2 regions of the Paraburkholderia sp. J67 genome follow, and region 2 is predicted to be linked to the other one. Evidence: riboswitches for the same ligand, from Rfam matches in the RefSeq annotation. Region 2 holds a riboswitch; the other holds the start of a gene.
What was found. Region 2 has a riboswitch for cobalamin ahead of cobW (cobalamin biosynthesis protein CobW). Riboswitches for the same ligand answer to the same signal wherever they lie in the genome.
Positions count from the first base shown of each region.

Region 1: another riboswitch for cobalamin. It lies ahead of U5782_RS40740 (HoxN/HupN/NixA family nickel/cobalt transporter); the one in region 2 lies ahead of cobW (cobalamin biosynthesis protein CobW).

Region 1 covers NZ_CAJMZK010000054.1:1,268-10,095, forward strand. Annotated here, with positions in the region: gene U5782_RS40715 (LysR family transcriptional regulator) at 129-1,109, shown strand; gene U5782_RS40720 (LysR family transcriptional regulator) at 1,106-1,984, opposite strand; gene U5782_RS40725 (UbiD family decarboxylase) at 2,105-3,637, shown strand; gene U5782_RS40730 (UbiX family flavin prenyltransferase) at 3,630-4,232, shown strand; gene U5782_RS40735 (TIM barrel protein) at 4,234-5,007, opposite strand; cobalamin riboswitch at 5,213-5,408, shown strand; gene U5782_RS40740 (HoxN/HupN/NixA family nickel/cobalt transporter) at 5,498-6,556, shown strand; gene U5782_RS40745 (peroxiredoxin) at 7,495-8,151, shown strand; gene U5782_RS40750 (MBL fold metallo-hydrolase) at 8,218-8,828, shown strand, end outside.
Region 2 covers NZ_CAJMZK010000001.1:818,765-827,592, forward strand. Annotated here, with positions in the region: gene U5782_RS03435 (ATP-binding protein) at 1-627, opposite strand, end outside; gene cobN (cobaltochelatase subunit CobN) at 630-4,421, opposite strand; gene cobW (cobalamin biosynthesis protein CobW) at 4,479-5,552, opposite strand; cobalamin riboswitch at 5,775-6,083, opposite strand; gene U5782_RS03450 (cobalamin biosynthesis protein) at 6,387-6,806, shown strand; gene cobO (cob(I)yrinic acid a,c-diamide adenosyltransferase) at 6,856-7,458, shown strand; gene U5782_RS03460 (cobyrinate a,c-diamide synthase) at 7,463-8,773, shown strand; gene bluB (5,6-dimethylbenzimidazole synthase) at 8,757-8,828, shown strand, end outside.

The sequences.
Region 1 (8,828 bases), on a different contig from region 2:
TGATGATTCACTACCGGCGCGTGATGGCACGCTCCGGCGACGTCATGCAGTGTAGAGTGCGATATCTTGCTCAACAATCGGCCTCACGTTGCATGAGGCAATGAGCAGAATTCATCTATGGACCGACCATGTCACGCGCCGGACTTTCCGAACTGACCGCTTTCGTCGAGATCGCCAAAGCCCGCAGCTTCCGCGCGGCCGCACGCACGCTCGAGGTCTCGCCCTCCGCGCTGAGCCACGCCATGCGCAATCTCGAAGCACGCCTCCAGGTGCGCCTGTTCAACCGCACGACGCGCTCGGTCGCGCTCACCGAGGCGGGCGAACAGTTTCTGCAGCGCGTCGGCCCCGCGCTCGCGGACCTCGACGAAGCCGTCAACGAAGTGACCTTCGCCGCGAGCCGCCCTTCGGGGTCGATTCGCATCAGCGCGTCCGAATCGGCATCGCGCGCGCTCGTGCGGCACGTGCTGCCCGATTTCCTGCGCACCTACCCGGACATCCGCGTGGAATTCGTCGTCGATACGCGCATGGTCGATATCGTCGCGAACGGCTTCGATGCCGGTATTCGCGTGATGCAGGACGTGCCGCGCGACATGGTCGCGATCCGCTTCGGGCCGGATCTGCGCTTCGTGGCCGTGGCGTCGCCGGGCTATCTCGCGGAGCATCCCGCGCCGAAAGCGCCGCACGATCTGCTCGCGCACCGCTGCATCCGCTTCCGGTTCGAAAGCGGCGCGATCTATCGCTGGGATCTGGAGCATCGCGGCAAGAGTACGACCCTCGACGTGGACGGGCCGCTCACGCTCGGCAATCTGAATCTGATGGTAGAGGCGGCGCTGGCGGGCATTGGCGTGGCTTGGGTGCCCGAGGATCTGGTGGCCGAGCCCATTCGCGAGGGGCGGCTCGTCGCGTTGCTGTCGCAATGGAGCCCGTCGATGGAGGGCGTCTGTCTCTACTATCCCGCGAACCGCCATCCGCCCACTGCGCTGCGGCTTTTCGCGCAAGCGGTGCGCGAGTGGGCGGCGCGTGAGATGCCGCCGCCTGTTGCGGCGAAAGCGCCCGCGAAAGCACCCACCACCTCCAGGCCGCGCGCAAAATCGCCAAAGCGCAGCTAACCCGCCAGTTCCAGCAACGCGCGCGTCGCCGCCGCGCGATCGTAGGCGCGCGTGGCGATCACCACTTCGCTGAAGCCGTTCGCCATCGCCAGCGGCTTGAATACCGCGTCCTCCACGTCGAAGCGCGCGAGCGTGCGCGGCACGAGGCCCACGCCCAGCCCCGCTGCCGCGAAGCGCATCACGCCTACGGAATCCGTCGTGCGCAGCACGCTTGCGGGTTCGAACCCCGCCTCCAGACACAGCTCCATCACGCGATGCCCAAGCCCCACGCCGGGCGGATCGTCCACCAGGATCAGACGATCGTCCGCCACCTCGCGCAAGGTCACGCGCTTCCCGCGCGCGAGAGGATGATCGCGCGCAAGCACCAGATCGAGCGGTGTGCGCGAAAACGGCGTGATGCGGATCGAACCCGGCAGCGGCCCCGGCGGCGAGCGCAGAAACGCCACGTCGATGCGTTCGTCCGCCAGCGCGCTCATCTGCTCCTGCACGGAGACGCCGCGCAACTCCAGTTCGACCTCCGGCCGCGCCTGGGTGAAGCGTTTGAGCAACGCGGGCAGTTCCGGTTCGAGGACGATCGAGTTCGCGTAAGCGATGCAGAGCTTGCCGAGTTCACCGCGACTCGCGCGCCGTCCGGCCAGCACGGCGGTTTCGGCCTGCGCGAGCGCCGCGCGCGCGTGATCGAGAAACACCGCGCCCGCCGTTGTCAGCTCGATGCCGCGCCGCACGCGATGAAACACCTTGAAGCCCAGCTGCGTTTCCAGCGCCTTGATCTGCTGCGTGACGGCGGGTTGCGCGATGCCCAGGCGTTCGGCCGTGTGGCCGAAATGCAGGGTTTCGGCGGCGATTACGAAGGTGCGGAAGTGGCGGAAATCCATCGTCGGCCCGGATTGAAAGATAAGATTATCTTATCAAAATCGCCGCTTTCGATTTATTGATTCAATCGCTTCCAGAGGGTCAAATAGAGTCCATCAGCAACCCAGATGGACGGCTTGACCATGCAAGAGAACACCCAAACCGCACCGGCGCAGACCCGCGCTCCCGTCAACGACCTGCGCTCCGCGCTCGCCCGCCTCGCCACCGCGCCGGGCCAGCTCCTCGAAACCGATCATGAAGTCGATCCGCACGCGCAGCTCGCGGGCGTCTATCGACGCATCGGCGCAGGCGGCACGGTGCAGCGCCCCACGCGTCTGGGCCCCGCGATGATCTTCAACAACATCAAGGGCTATCCGCACAGCCGCGTGCTGGTCGGCCTGATGGCGAGTCGCCAACGCGTAGGCATGCTGCTCGACTCGCCGCCGCGCCGTCTCACGCAGCGCATGGCCGAAGCCGTGCGCAACGCCATCGCGCCCGTCACCGTGCCGCGTGAAGGCGCACCTTGCCAGCAGACAGTGCATCTCGCGAGCGATCCGGACTTCGACCTGCGCAAGCTGATCCCCGCGCCCACCAACACCACGAGCGACGCTGGCCCGTTCCTGTGCCTCGGCCTCGTGCTCGGCAGCGATCCCGATACGGGCCACGCCGACGTCACGATTCACCGCCTTTGCGTGCAAAGCCGCGACGAGCTGTCGATCTTCTTCGCCCCGGGCCGCCATATCGACGCCTTCCGCCAGAAAGCCGAAGCGCGTGGCGAGGCACTGCCCGTCTCGATCAACATGGGGCTCGACCCGGCGATCCATATCGGTGCGTGCTTCGAGGCGCCCACCACGCCGCTCGGCTTCGACGAACTCTCGATTGCGGGCGGCCTGCGCGGCACGCCGGTCGAACTGGTGGATTGCGTGAGCGTCGCGCAGAAGTCGATCGCCCGTGCCGAGATCGTGATCGAAGGCGAGATCCTGCCGAACGTGCGCGTAGTCGAAGACCAGAACACCCACACGGGCCACGCGATGCCGGAATTTCCGGGCTATAACGGTCCCGCCAATCCGTCGCTGCCGGTCATCAAGGTCAAGGCCGTGACGATGCGCCACGGCGCGATCATGCAGACCCTCGTGGGCCCCGGCGAAGAGCACACCAACCTCGCGGGCATTCCCACCGAAGCCAGCATCTACAACGCCGTGGAAGCGGCCATGCCGGGCTTCGTGAGCCAGGTCTACGCGCACACGGCTGGCGGCGGCAAGCTGCTGGCGGTGATCCAGGTGAACAAGCGCTCCGCCTTCGACGACGGCCGCGCGCGCCAGGCCGCACTGATCGCGCTGGGTGTGTATTCGGAACTCAAGCACGTGATCCTCGTCGATGAAGACGTCGATCCCTTCGACAGCGACGATGTGCTCTGGGCCATGACTACGCGCTACCAGGGCGATGTCTCGACGATGCTGCTACCCAAGGTCAACGGCCACGTGCTCGATCCTTCGCAGACGCCCGACTTCAACCCGGCGCTGCCCGCGCGCGGCGTGACCTGCAAGACGGTGTTCGACTGCACGGCGCCCTTCCATCTGCGCGACGAATTCGAGCGCGCACAGTTCATGGACGTCGATCCGCGCCCGTGGGCTCCCGAATTGTTCGATGCTCAGGAGGACGAAGATCATGAGTAAGCGCGCACTCGATGGACGCAAGCGTTTGATTGTCGGCGTGACGGGCGCAACCGGTTTTATCTACGCGGAACGCACGCTGCGCCTGCTGCGCGAAATGGGCGTCGAAACGCACCTGGTGATGTCGCGCGCGGCGGAACTCACGCGCGAATACGAATCGCCGCTTTCGCGCGACGCCGTGCATGCGCTAGCCGATCACGTGCATGCAATCGCCGACGTGGGCGCGTCGATTTCGTCCGGCTCGTTCCGCACGCTCGGCATGCTGGTGGTGCCGTGCTCGATGCGCACGGTGGGCGAAATCGCCTCGGGGGTCACGAGCACGCTGCTCACGCGCGCCGCCGACGTCGTGCTCAAGGAACGCCTGCCGCTCGTGCTGATGGTGCGCGAAACGCCGCTGAACCTGATCCATCTGCGCAATATGACGACGGTGACCGAAGCCGGCGCCGTGGTGTTCCCGCCGGTGCCCGCGTTCTACGCGAAGCCTTCGAGCCTCGAAGAGATGGTCGATCATTCGGTGAGCCGCGCGCTCGACCAGTTCGGCCTCGACACCGAGCGCATCGAGGCGTGGCGCGACACGCAGCACGTGCGCGCGGCCTGATTCAGCGCGCGAACGCCTCGCGAAAGCGCTCCAGCGCGCGCTCGTCGTCGCCGCTCGCCCACGCTTCGAGGCCGATCGTGCCGCGATAGCCCATCAGCTCCAGGGCGCGCGCGATCGCCGGATAATGGATTTCGCCCGTGCCCGGCTCGCAGCGGCCCGGCACGTCGGCCACCTGAATCTCGCCGATGAAAGGCAACGCGCGCCGAACCAGTTCGATCAGATTTCCCTCGCCGATCTGCGCATGATAGAGATCGAGGTTCAGGCGCAAATGCGGGCTGTCGATGGCGCTGACGAGGGCTAGCGTGTCGGCGGCCTTCGCGAACGGCACGCCCGGATGATCGACTTCCGTATTGAGGTTTTCGAGGCAGAACACCACACCCGCGCGACGACCGAGTTCGGCGATGCGTTCCAGCGTCTGTTGCGCAGCCAGCCACATCGCGCCACTTACGACGGGTGTCGGCCTGACCGGCAAGCCCTCGCCATTCAAGCCCGTGCCGTGCAGATTCAGGCGCGGACAATCCAGCCGCTTCGCGACATCGATCGATTGCTCCGCCGTTTCGAGCAGCCTTTGCGCACCCGCTTCGGTGATGAGATCGCCTTCGATATAACCCGTCATCGACGAAAACGTCGCGCCCGTGGCTTCGAGTGCGGCGATATCGTGCTTCGTCCAGTCCCAGATCTCCACCTGAAAGCCCAACGCGGCGATCTTCCTGACACGCTCGACGATGGGAAGCTGGCGGAACACCATTTCGGCGCAAACAGCGAGGTCAAACATCGTGTGTCTCCGGTGGAGGGATCGGCTGATGGGCATCGTGTGACGCACGGGCCAAAACACCTGCCAGTGTAATGACCATTCTGGCGAAATGCCGTTGCATGAACGCGCGTTCATACACGCCACGCCGATCTCGCTTATCGAAGGCCAATCGGCGCGTTTTCACAACGTCGCGCGTTTGTGCGGTTGACGCGACGCCCCCGCGCCCCTACCCTTGCGCGCTGATGGTGCCCCGCGAGGGGATCAAAAGGGAACGCAGTAGAGGCGCGCGCGCCTCGAGTCTGCGGCTGCCCCCGCAACTGTGAGCGGCGAGTTCATGCCACACGGGCCACTGGGAAACCGGGAAGGCCGGCATGGGCGACGACCCGCGAGCCAGGAGACCTGCCATCGAACCGAGGTCCAAGCAGCCGCAACGGGCGGGGTGTCCCGATGCGCAAGCGCCGCCCGCGTGCGGCCGCCGTTGCAAGGACAGCCCGACCTCAGGAACTGTTTCATGTCCACCGTATTGTCCACGACCGCTACGCGAGGCGGCCTGCGCCGTCGCGTCACCGGCATCTATCTGCTACTGGCCGCTTTCAACATCGGCGCCTGGATCTGGGCGTTCGTCGCCTTCCACGCGCATCCGCTGCTGCTGGGCACTGGCCTGCTCGCCTATGGCTTTGGGCTGCGCCACGCCGTCGATGCCGACCATATCGCCGCCATCGACAACGTCACACGCAAGCTGATGCAGGACGGCCAGCGGCCCGTCACCGTGGGCTTCTTCTTCGCGCTCGGCCACTCGGCCGTGGTGCTGCTGGTCGCCGCCGCCGTGGCCGCCACGGCCGCCGCACTGGAGAGCCGGGTCGAAGCCTGGAAGGAACTGGGCGGCGTCATCTCCACAAGCGTCTCCGCGCTGTTCCTGTTCCTGATCGCGGCGATGAATATCGTCATCCTGCGTGGCGTGTGGCGTGCGTTCACGAAAGTGCGCCGCGGCGAGCCCTACGATAGTGACGATCTCGACCTGCTGCTCAATAATCGCGGGCTGCTCTCGCGGCTGTTTCGCCCACTGTTTCGACTCGTTTCTAATCCGGCCTGGATGTTGCCCCTTGGGTTTCTGTTCGGTCTTGGCTTCGATACGGCGACCGAAGTTAGCCTGCTCGGCATCTCGGCGAGTCAGGCCTCGCAGGGCGTGTCGATGAGCGTCGTGCTGGTGTTTCCCGTGCTGTTCGCAGCCGGTATGTCGCTCGTCGATACGACCGATGGCGTGCTCATGCTCGGCGCCTATGACTGGGCTTTCGTGCGGCCTATTCGCAAGCTCTATTACAACCTCACTATCACGCTCGTTTCAGTGGCTGTGGCCGTGCTGATCGGCGGCATTGAAACGCTTGGGCTGCTGGGCGATCACTTTGGGCTCAAGGGCGCGTTCTGGGATGTGATCGGCACGCTCAACGATAACTTCAACAATCTCGGGTTCGTCATTATTGGCGTGTTTGTCTTTTCCTGGGTGGCGTCGTTTGTTATCTATCGCTTGAAGAGGTATGACGATTTGCCCGTGCATTCTGTCGGGCAGTGAGGTTTCACTCCTTTTCTGGTGCCTGCTTTTTTGGCCTTTCCTTGTTTTCTTGTCGGTCTATTAGCGTCGCCCCTGTGCGGGGCGGCACCTCCTTTTCTTTGCCGCGGCAAAGAAAAGGAGGCAAAAGAAAGCCGCTCACACCGCCAGTGTGACGCAGTTCACAATCAGCCTTTAAGGGGGAATGGTATAGGGGCATCCGTCATTTCGCACCACAAAACGAAGTGACAAAGGACTCATTCATCCCGCTGCTCGCTACGCGCGCAACGGTTGGGTCTACAAGGGAAACCCCTGTGCTAAAGGCGTTTTCGCAAGTTCTGGCAAACCTTCGGTTTGCCGTTATGCCCCACGGGGCGCGAAGCGCCCCCGGATGGATGACGGCCTTGTCATTTTGTTTAGTGGTGCGAGGTGGCGGACGCTCCTATACCATTCCCCCTTAAAGGCTGGTTGTGGACTGCGTCACACTGGCGGTGTGAGCGGCTTTCTTTTGCCTCCTTTTCTTTGCCGCGGCAAAGGAAAGGAGGTGCCGCCCCGCACAGGGGCGACGCTAATAGACCGACAAGAAAACAGGGAAAGGCCAAAACATCAACCGCCAAAATCACCAATCAACCATTCTGATTCCGATTCAAAAAACCGGCAGAAAACCGATAACATCTTGTTAGCAAACGCCGCTCGACGACCATTGCCACCCAAACCACCCCGTCTGGCAGACTCATCAGAAGATTATTAAACGATTCCGAACCTGAACCCCGGGTAAAACCCGAACAGAACCACACCAAACAAGCCCCTCGCGCCCCATCGACAAGAACAAAGTTCGCCAACCTCCAAAAGCCCACCGCCAATATCACCGCCACACGATCCCGTTGTGCCCCATACTTCAGTCAGACCCGATTCGATCGACTCGGGCCCGCCGTACCGCCAACCCTTAACAGGATGTCACCATGTCACTTCGCATCAATGACGTCGCGCCTAATTTCACTGCGCGCACGACGCAGGGCAATATCGATTTCCACAACTGGATCGGCGATCAATGGGCGATCCTCTTCTCGCACCCGAAGGATTTCACGCCTGTGTGCACGACCGAACTTGGCTATATGGCGAAAATCGAGCCGGAATTCACGCGCCGCAATGCCAAGCTGATCGGCCTCTCCGTCGATCCGGTCGAGGACCATGAAAAGTGGGCCGCCGATATCGAGGAAACTCAGGGCGCCGTCGTCAAATATCCGATGATCGGCGACACCGATCTCGCCGTCGCAAAGCTCTACAACATGCTGCCCGCCGATGCCGGCGAGACCAGCGAAGGCCGTACCGCCGCGACCAATGCCACGGTGCGCTCGGTCTTCGTCATCGGCCCCGACAAGAAAATCAAGCTGATGCTGACCTATCCGATGACCACCGGTCGCAATTTCGATGAAATCCTGCGCGTGCTCGATTCCATCCAGTTGACCGCGCAATACAAGGTCGCCACGCCGGTCAACTGGAAACAGGGCGAAGACGTCATCATCACCACCGCCGTGTCCAACGAGGAAGCCGAAAAGTCCTTCCCCGGGTTCAAGACCATCAAGCCGTATCTGCGCACGACCCGCCAACCGGGTTAATGCCGCGCTGACCGGTGGCGCGACGGCTCGCAGCGCTCGCGCCGCCTCTTTACGCAGAGGCCCGCGATGATCTTTCGTCAGCTTTTCGATCCGGCGTCGTCCACCTATACCTATCTGCTCGGCGATACCGCCAGCCGCGAGGCGCTGCTGATCGATCCGGTCTACGAGCAGGTGCCGCGCGACCTTTCGCTGTTGCAGGAGCTAGGGTTGAAGCTGGTCGCGACGCTCGACACCCACGTGCACGCCGACCACGTGACCGGCGCATGGCGCCTGCGCGAGCGCAGCGGCAGCCAGATCGCACTCGCGGCCGTGGTGGGCGCCGAAGGTGTCGATCGTGCGCTGCGTCATGGCGACCGCGTGACGTTCGGCCAGCGTCATCTCGACGTCCGCGCGACGCCCGGCCACACCAGCGGTTGTCTCACGTACGTGCTCGACGATCGCAGCATGGCCTTTACCGGCGACAGTCTGCTGATACGCGGCTGCGGCCGCACCGATTTTCAGGAGGGCAGTCCGGAGCAATTGTTCGCGTCGGTGCGCGAGCAGATCCTCACGCTGCCCGACGATTGCCTCCTCTATCCGGCCCACGACTATCGCGGCATCACGGTCACCAGTGTGGCCGAGGAGCGGCGCTTCAATCCACGCCTGGGCGGCGACGTGGATCTCGGCGATTTCGCGGG
Region 2 (8,828 bases):
CAGTTCGCGCTGCGCCTGCGCATGAGCCGCGCAAAAAGCCTGCGGATTCGCATCGAACGCAAGCCGCGCCTTGACGATGCGCTGACGCTCGGCCGTGTCATATCGGTTGTCGAGTTCGACCATCAGGCCAAAGCGATCCAGTAGTTGCGGGCGCAACTCTCCTTCTTCCGGATTCATCGTGCCGACCAGCACAAACCGCGCTTCGTGCGTGTGCGAGACGCCATCGCGCTCGACCGTGTTCACGCCGCTCGCGGCCGCGTCCAGCAGCGCGTCGACGAGCGCGTCGGGCAGCAGGTTCACTTCATCGACGTACAGCACGCCGTCGTGTGCCCGCGCGAGCAGGCCCGGCGCGAATCGCACCGCGCTCTCGCGCAGCGCGGCTTCCAGGTCGAGCGTGCCGATCAGCTTTTCCTCGCTCGCGCCCAGCGGCAGCGTGACGAATGCGCCATCGGGCAGCAGCGCGGCCAGTGCGCGCGCCGCCGTCGATTTCGCGGTGCCGCGCGGTCCGCTCACGAGTACGCCGCCGATCGCGGGATCGATGGCCGCGAGCAGCAACGCGCGCTGCAGCGGCGCCTGGCCGACCAGCGCGGTAAAGGGAAAGGCGGGACGCGTCGTCGCCACGTTCATGTTCACTGTCCTTCCATTCGCTCGCCAGCTTCGAGCAGGCGTTGTTCGATTTGCTCGCGATGCTCGCCGGGCTGTTGCCAAAGGCCGCGCTGCATCGCTTCGATCAGGCGTTCGCAGATCGCGTGCAGGGCATGTGGGTTGTGGCGCTGCATGAAGGCGCGCGTGTCGTCGTCGTGCACGTAGGCGTCGGCGACCAGTGCGTATTGATGGTCGCCCACCACGCGCGCGGTCGCATCGTAGCCGAACAGGTAATCGACGGTCGCGGCCATTTCCGCTGCGCCTTTGTAGCCGTGACGCTTCACGCCCTCGATCCACTTCGGATTGACCACGCGCGAGCGGACCACGCGTGCGATCTCCTCTTGCAGCGGCCGGATACGTGGTGCGGCCGGGTTGCTATGGTCGGCGTGGTAGAGCGTGGGCTGCGCCTGCGAGAAGTGCCGCGCCGCCGCCGCCATGCCGCCCTGGAACTGGTAGTAGTCGTTCGAGTCGAGCAGGTCGTGTTCGCGGTTGTCCTGGTTTTGCAGGATCACGTCGATCGAGGCGAGGCGTTGGCGGAACGCGTCGCGCGCGTCGTCGCCGCTGCTTTTCTGGGCGTACGCGTAGCCGCCCCACGCCTGATAGGCCAGCGCGAGATCGGCGTCGGTCTGCCATTGCCGATGGTCGATCATCGCTTGCAGGCCCGCGCCATACGCGCCCGGCCGCGCGCTAAACACGCGCCAGCCGGCGCGGCGGCGCGCTTCGGAAGCCTCCATGCCCTCGGCGATCAAGGCGTCGCGTTCGCGCTGGATGCGCGCGCGCAGCGGGTTCAGATGTTCGGGTTCGTCGAGTTCGGCGACGGCTTGCACGGCCGCGTCGAACAGATGCATCACGTTCGGGAACGCGTCGCGGAAAAAGCCCGACACCCGCAGCGTCACGTCGATGCGCGGCCGGTCGAGCGCTTCCACCGGCATGATTTCGAAGTCGATCACGCGCTGGCTACCCGCCGCCCACTTGGGGCGCGCGCCGATCAGCGCGAGCGCCTGGGCGATATCGTCGCCGCCCGTGCGCATGGTGGCCGTGCCCCACACCGAAAGACCGATGGCGCGCGGGTAGTCGCCGTGTTCCTGCAGATGGCGCTCGATCAGTTGCTGCGCCGATTTCAGGCCAAGCGACCAGGCCGCCTGGGTGGGCACGGCGCGCGTATCGACCGAATAGAAGTTGCGGCCCGTGGGCAGCACGTCGGGGCGGCCGCGCGAGGGCGAACCGCTCGGCCCGGGTGGCACGAAACGGCCTTCGAAGCCACGCCGCAACTGGCGCAATTCCTCGTGCCCGCAGGCGTCGAGGCGCGGCAGCACGTCGTCGCGCAAGCGCGCAATCACACGTGCGGCATGCGGCAACGTCTGCGCGATTTCATCGAAGGCGTCCGCCGTTTCGCACGCGCTGGCGAGCAGCGCGCCCGCCAGCGCTTCGAGGCGCTCGCGCGTATCCCCCGCATGGCGCCAGGGTGCGTCGATCGCTTCAACGAGCAATGAAGGACGCGGCCCAGTCCACGGCGCGGCCCAGTCGACGCTCCCCGCTTCCAGCAGATGATCGATGCCGAAGTCGCGCGCCAACGCGTCGATCAAGCCAGCGTTCGCGCCCTGTCCGTCGCCACTCGGATAGCGGCCCAGCGCGAGCAACGTGTCGCGCCGCTGCGTGCCCTGCGGCGATTCGCCGAAGGTATGCAGGCCGTCGCGGATCTGCGCTTCCTTTAGTTCGCACAAGTAAGCATCGGCGCGATTGAGCAGTTCGTCTTCGCCCTGCTGATCCTGCGGCGCGGCGACGCTCAATTCCTCGTGCAGTTTGTGCTCGATGATGGTCGCGAGGATGGTCTTGCGCAGCAGCTTCGCGCGGCGCGGGTCCACCATCAATGCTTCGTAATACTCATCGACCTGGCGTTCGAGGTCCTGTAGCGGCCCATAGTTTTCTGCGCGCGTGAGCGGCGGCATCAGGTGATCGACGATCACGGCCTGGGCGCGGCGTTTGGCCTGACTCCCCTCGCCCGGATCGTTGACGATGAACGGATACAGATGCGGCAGGGCCCCAAGCGCCATGTCGGGCCAGCAGGTTTCGGCGAGCGCCACGCTTTTGCCCGGCAGCCATTCGAGGTTGCCGTGCTTGCCGACGTGCGCGATCGCGTCGATGCCGAAGGTCTCGCGCAGCCAGAAGTAGAACGCCAGGTAGGCGTGCGGCGGCACGAGGTCGGCGTCGTGATAGTTGGCGTAGCTGTCGTCGCCGCGCGAGCGCGAGGGCTGGATGCCGATGAACACTTGCCCGCAGCGCCAGCCCGCGATCATGAAGCGGCCACGACGCACCGTCGGGTCCTGCTCGGGCGCGCCCCAGCGCGCGATCAGCGCGTTCTGCGCGTCGACCGGCAGTTGCGCGAAGCGCGCGCGGTAATCGTCGAGCGCGAGACTCTGCCACGCGGGCCGCAACGCACGCGTATCGGGATCGTTGGTCACGCCCTGCGTGAGCGTGGCCATGAGCGCTTCGCCGTCTTCGGGCAGATCGGCCACGCGATAGCCTTCGTCGCGCAGCATGCGCAGGATGTTCACCACCGACGCAGGCGTATCCAGCCCCACGCCGTTGCCGATGCGCCCTTCGCTCATCGGATAGTTGGCCAGCACGAGCGCGAGCTTTTTCTCCGCGTTCGGCAGCGTGCGCAGCCGGCACCAGCGCCGCGCGAGTTCGGCCACGAAGGCCACGCGCTGAAGGTCGGGCTGATAGCGCACGACATCGACTTGCGTGTCCTTGCAGTGGTAGGCGAGGCCCTTGAAGCTGATAGCGCGCGTGATGATGCGGCCATCGACTTCGGGCAGCGCGATATGCATGGCGATATCGCGCGAATTCAGGCCGTGGTTGTCCTTCACCCAGTCTTCACGGTTCCCGCCGCTCAGGATCACCTGGAGTACGGGCGCATCGCCCGCCAGCGCGAGCGGTTCCGGATCGTCGAGCGACGACGCCGCGAACGCCGTGGTGTTGAGCACGAGCGCGATGTCGTGCTCGGCCGCGAGACGGTCGAGCACGTCGCGGCTGATCGCGTCTTTCAACGACGTGATCGCGAGCGGCAGCGGGTTCAGGCCGCGCTCGGTCAGCGCGTCGATGAGCGCATCGAAAGCAGCCGTGTTGGCGGCCTGCAAATGCGCCTTGTAGAACAGGATCGCAACAAAAGGGGCGCCGGTTTGCCAGCGTGCGCGCCAGTCGTCGATGCTCGCCACGTCGCGCGCCGGGTGGTAAAGCGCGGCGGCGGGCAGCACGACGGGCGGCGCGGGCTCGTCGCCAAAGCCGAACGCGCGCCAGGCGAGCGCGCGCAGAAAACCTTCGGCATTGGCCGCGCCGCCTTCGCGCAGGTAACGCCAGAGCAGGCGGCAGAACTCCGGTTCCGCGCGGCTCTTCGCGATCAGGTTGGGGTCTTCCTGAAGGTCGCCCGAGAACATCGCGAGCAACTGGCCGCGTTGTTCCGCGAGCGTGGTGACCTGTTCGATGCCGTAAGGCCAGTACGCCTCGCCGCCCAGATGGTCGACCACGACCACCTTGGCGTGCCGCAAGACGTCGTCGACATAGAAGTCCACCGAGGCGGGCTGGCGCAGATACGTCACGTTCGCTAGCCGCACGCTCGGGAAGCCTTCCGGCAGGCGCGCCACGACGCTCGCGAGCAGGGCGAGCGTCGTATCGGCGGAACTCAGCACGACGATGTCGGCGGGCTGCTGGTCGATACGGATAACGCCCTGGGTATCGTCGACGAAACCGCCAGGCGTGGTGCGCAAAAGATGCATGGCGGTCTCGTCAGTGCAAACTTGAAAATAACGCGTGCAGTGCGTGCAATTGCACGCTTACTGGGCGACGGCCGCCACCGACGCCAGCGCCACGTCGAACGCGCTTTGCAGCGTAGCCGCGTCGAGGTCTTCGCCGATCAGCACGAAGCGGCTTGGCGTCGCAGTTTCCTGCGCGTTCCAGCGGCGATCGAAATAGCTGTCGAATCGACGGCCCACGCCCTGGATGACAAGACGCATCGGCGCACCCGGCAGCGCTGCGAAGCCCTTCACGCGATAGATCGTGTGGGCATCGACCAGCTTTTGCAGCGCCTCGATCGCGCCTTCGCGCGTGGCCACCGTGCCTTCGACCACGACCGAGTCGAACTCGTCGTGATGATGGTCGGCATCGTCGGCGGAACCGTGATGGTCGTGGCGCAGATGGATGCTTTCTTCCGAAGCCGCTTCGAGGCCGAGCAGCGTGTGCAGATCGAGCTGGCCGTGTTGCGCGCGCACGATCTTCACTTGCGGCGGCAGCTCTTCGCGCAGTTCGGCGATGACGGCTTCCTGCCCCGCTTCGTCGAGCAGATCGGTCTTGTTGAGGATCACGAGATCGGCGGCGGAAAGCTGGTCTTCGAACAGTTCGTGCAGCGGCGATTCGTGGTCGAGATTCGGGTCGGCCTTGCGCTGCGCGTCGACGGCTTGCGGGTTTTCCGCGAACTGGCCGCTCGCGGCGGCCGGGCCATCGACCACGGTGACGACCGCATCGACGGTGAACGCGTTGCGGATCGACGGCCAGTTGAAGGCCTGCACGAGCGGCTTGGGCAGCGCGAGGCCCGAGGTTTCGATCAGCACGTGGTCGATGTCGCCGCGGCGTTCGAGCAGTTGCTCCATCACCGGGAAGAATTCTTCCTGCACCGTGCAGCACAAGCACCCGTTGGCCAGTTCGTAGAGCTGGCCTTGCGTTTCGTTGCCGTTCTCGTCGCAGCCGATCCCGCAGCCGCGCAGGATTTCGCCGTCGATGCCGAGTTCGCCGAATTCGTTGACGATAACCGCGACGCGCAGACCGCCCGCGTGCTGGAGGATGTGACGCAGCAGCGTGGTCTTGCCGCTGCCGAGGAAGCCCGTGACGATGGTGACGGGGATCTTGCGCATTTGCATGAGGTGCTCCTTCGGCACTGGGGCCGCAGGTGGAGTGCGCCGCGCGGGGCGGGTCGAACGCGTCTTGCGGGCCAGACGGCGATGCGCGATGTCGGAGCGTTGCCGCACGGGCAGACATGACACGGCAGAGCACGACGTGGCGACAAGGCAAGACGCGTCGCGGGCCTAACCCGGCTGACGCATGGAAATCATGGACAGTGCGCCGCAATCCCGCAGCGCGCGTCCTGCTTGTCTGGCCGGTATCCGGACTGACGAGAAGCCGCTTCGCCTTCCCACGCCGGGCCTCGCGGCCCAATTGCGCAGTGGCGCCCGGCATGCGGCGCATGCCTTGAAGCGGTTTGCATCGGCATTGCGGCCGATGCGCTCGTTGTACCGTTGCGGGTGCAGTTCAGGCCAAGTCATTCGGAACGGGCGCTTTGGCGCCTGGTCCGCTCACCTGCGAGGCAGATGCGATGGCTCCCTGATTCCCGTTTAACCGCGTGCAGAACGATCGCGCACGCGAGCACCAGAGTGCGTGCGAGTGTAGGCGCGGGCCGCAGGCGCGTCAACCGCGCTTCGTGCCGCAAAGGCTTGCTGGATGGGCTCGCGCGGCGCTCCGGTTTACCCTCGGCGGGCCTTGGGGTCGACGCTTGAGCCGCGATGCGTGTGCTATCGTAGCGCGCAATTCCATGCGGAAAACGACAGGCAATGGCGCGCGCTGCTGTACTCGCGCCCGCCACAACCTCGTCATCCGTCACCGGCCGTGGCCGCCTTTACGTGAATCGCTCCCAACCCGCCGCTTCCTTGCCCGATGCCCCCGCTCCAGCGGACAATGCGCTCCCGCGCGCGCTGGCGCTCGGCATCGGCTGTCGCAGCGGCCTGTCGCTCGCGCAGATCGAGGCGGCCGTGCAGGCAGCGCTCGGCGCGTGGGCGCTCGCGCAGGTGAAGGTCGTGGCCACGCTCGACGCGAAAGCCGCCGAACCCGCCCTGCTCGCGTTCTGCGCCGCGCATGCGCTGCCGCTGCGCGCCTGGTCGCGCGAACAGGTGGCCGTCATCGAAGCCGATGCCGATGCCCTGCTGTCCGCGCCCAGCGCGGCGACGCAAGCACGCTTTGGCGTCGCGGGCGTATGCGAACCGTGCGCGCGTCTCGCGGCCGACGGCGGCCCGCTCGTGCGCGCCAAGCTCGCGCTCGACGGCGTGACGGTCGCGCTCGCGGCGTTTTCCGATGCCACCCCTATCACCGATATCGCTGCGCGCGCCTCGACGTAACATCGGCGAGGCTGCGCAGAAAACCGCAACACAGGACTGATCCGCGACGATGAAAACCGATCCCGAATCCCACCAGCGCATGACCCAGCGTCGCCGTGAAGGCCACGAGAAGAAGCAGGCCGCCGCGACGCACGAAAAAGGCCTCCTGATCGTCAACACCGGCACCGGCAAGGGCAAGACCACGGCAGCGTTCGGCATGGCCGTGCGCGTGCTCGGCCACGGCATGAAGCTGGGCGTCGTGCAGTTCATCAAGGGCGCGCTGCATACTTCCGAGCGCGATTTCCTCTCGAGCGTCGCGCAGTGCGACTTCGTGACGATGGGCGACGGCTACACCTGGAACACGCAGAACCGCGACGCCGACGTCGCCACCGCGCGCAAGGGCTGGGACGAAGCGAAGCGCATGATCGAAAGCGGCGAGTACGCGATGGTGATCCTCGACGAGTTGAACACCGTACTCAAGTACGAATATCTGCCGCTCGAAGAAGTGCTGGAGGTGATCGCCGCGCGCGGGCCGATGCAGCACGTCGTGGTCACGGGCCGTCACGCGCCCGACGCGCTGATCGAAGCCGCCGACCTCGTCACCGAAATGCGCATCGTGAAGCATCCGTACCGCGAGCAGGGCGTGAAAGCGCAAAAGGGCGTGGAGTTCTGACGCCATGAACGCGAAGGTTGCGTGCCCAGCGCTTTTCATCAGCGCGCCCGCCTCGGGCCAGGGCAAGACCACGCTCACCGCGGGGCTCGCGCGCCTGCACCGCCGCCAGGGGCGGCGCGTGCGCGTGTTCAAGACCGGCCCGGATTTTCTCGATCCGATGATCCTCGCGCGCGCAAGCGGCGCGCCGGTCATGTCGCTCGATCTGTGGATGGTGGGCGAGACGGGCTGTCGAGCCTTGCTCGCGCAGGCAGCGGCCGAAGCGGATCTGATCCTGATCGAAGGGGTGATGGGCCTGTTCGACGGCACGCCTAGCAGCGCCGATCTGGCCGCGACGTTCGGCGTGCCGGTGGCGGCCGTGATCGGCGCGAATTCGATGGCGCAGACGTTCGGCGCGATCGCGTTCGGCCTCGCGCGCTATCGAGCCGACGTACCGTTTCATGGCGTGCTCGCCAATCGCGTGGGCTCGGCGCGCCACGCGCAGATGCTTCAGGAAGGCTTGCCCGCCGATATCCGCTGGCTCGGCCACGTTGCGAGCGACGCGCAATTTTCGCTGCCTGACCGGCATCTCGGCTTGCATCAGGCGAGCGAAATCGACGATCTCGACGCGCGTATCGAGCGCGCCGCCGATGCGCTCGAACACACGGCGCTGGCCGAACTGCCGCCCGCCGTATCTTTCGATACACCGAGCGCGCAAGCCGCTACGCCGCCCCTGCTCGAAGGCCGACACATCGCCGTTGCGCGCGACGCCGCGTTTTCGTTCATCTATCCGGCGAATCTCGCGCTGCTCGAAGCACTCGGCGCGCGCGTGAGTTTTTTCTCGCCGCTCGCCGACGAAGCCGCACCCGCGCACGCCGACGCCCTCTATCTGCCCGGCGGCTATCCCGAACTACACGCCGCCGCGCTCGCCTCGAATACACGCAGCGCGGCGTCGTTGCGCGCGCACGTCGAAGCGGGCAAGCCGCTCGTCGCCGAATGCGGCGGCATGCTGTATCTGCTCGACGCGCTCACCACCGTCGACGGCACACGCACGCCGATGCTGGGCCTGCTGCCCGGCGAAGCGGCGATGCAAAAGCGTTTCGCGGCGCTCGGCATGCAGCGTCTCGACGGCGCGCATGGCACGCTCACGGGCCACACGTTCCACTACTCGCGCGTGAGCACGCCGCTCGAATCCGTGCTGCGCGCACGCCACGCCCAAACCGGCGCGGATGGCGAAGCGCTCTATCGCCACGGCGCGATCACCGCGACTTATATGCACGCCTACTGGCCTTCCAATCCGGCCTTCGCGGCCGCCCTCTTTCATGGCACAACCCTTTGACGACGCCGAACGCGCGGCGGTTTACCGCGCGATCTACGAGCGGCGCGACATGCGC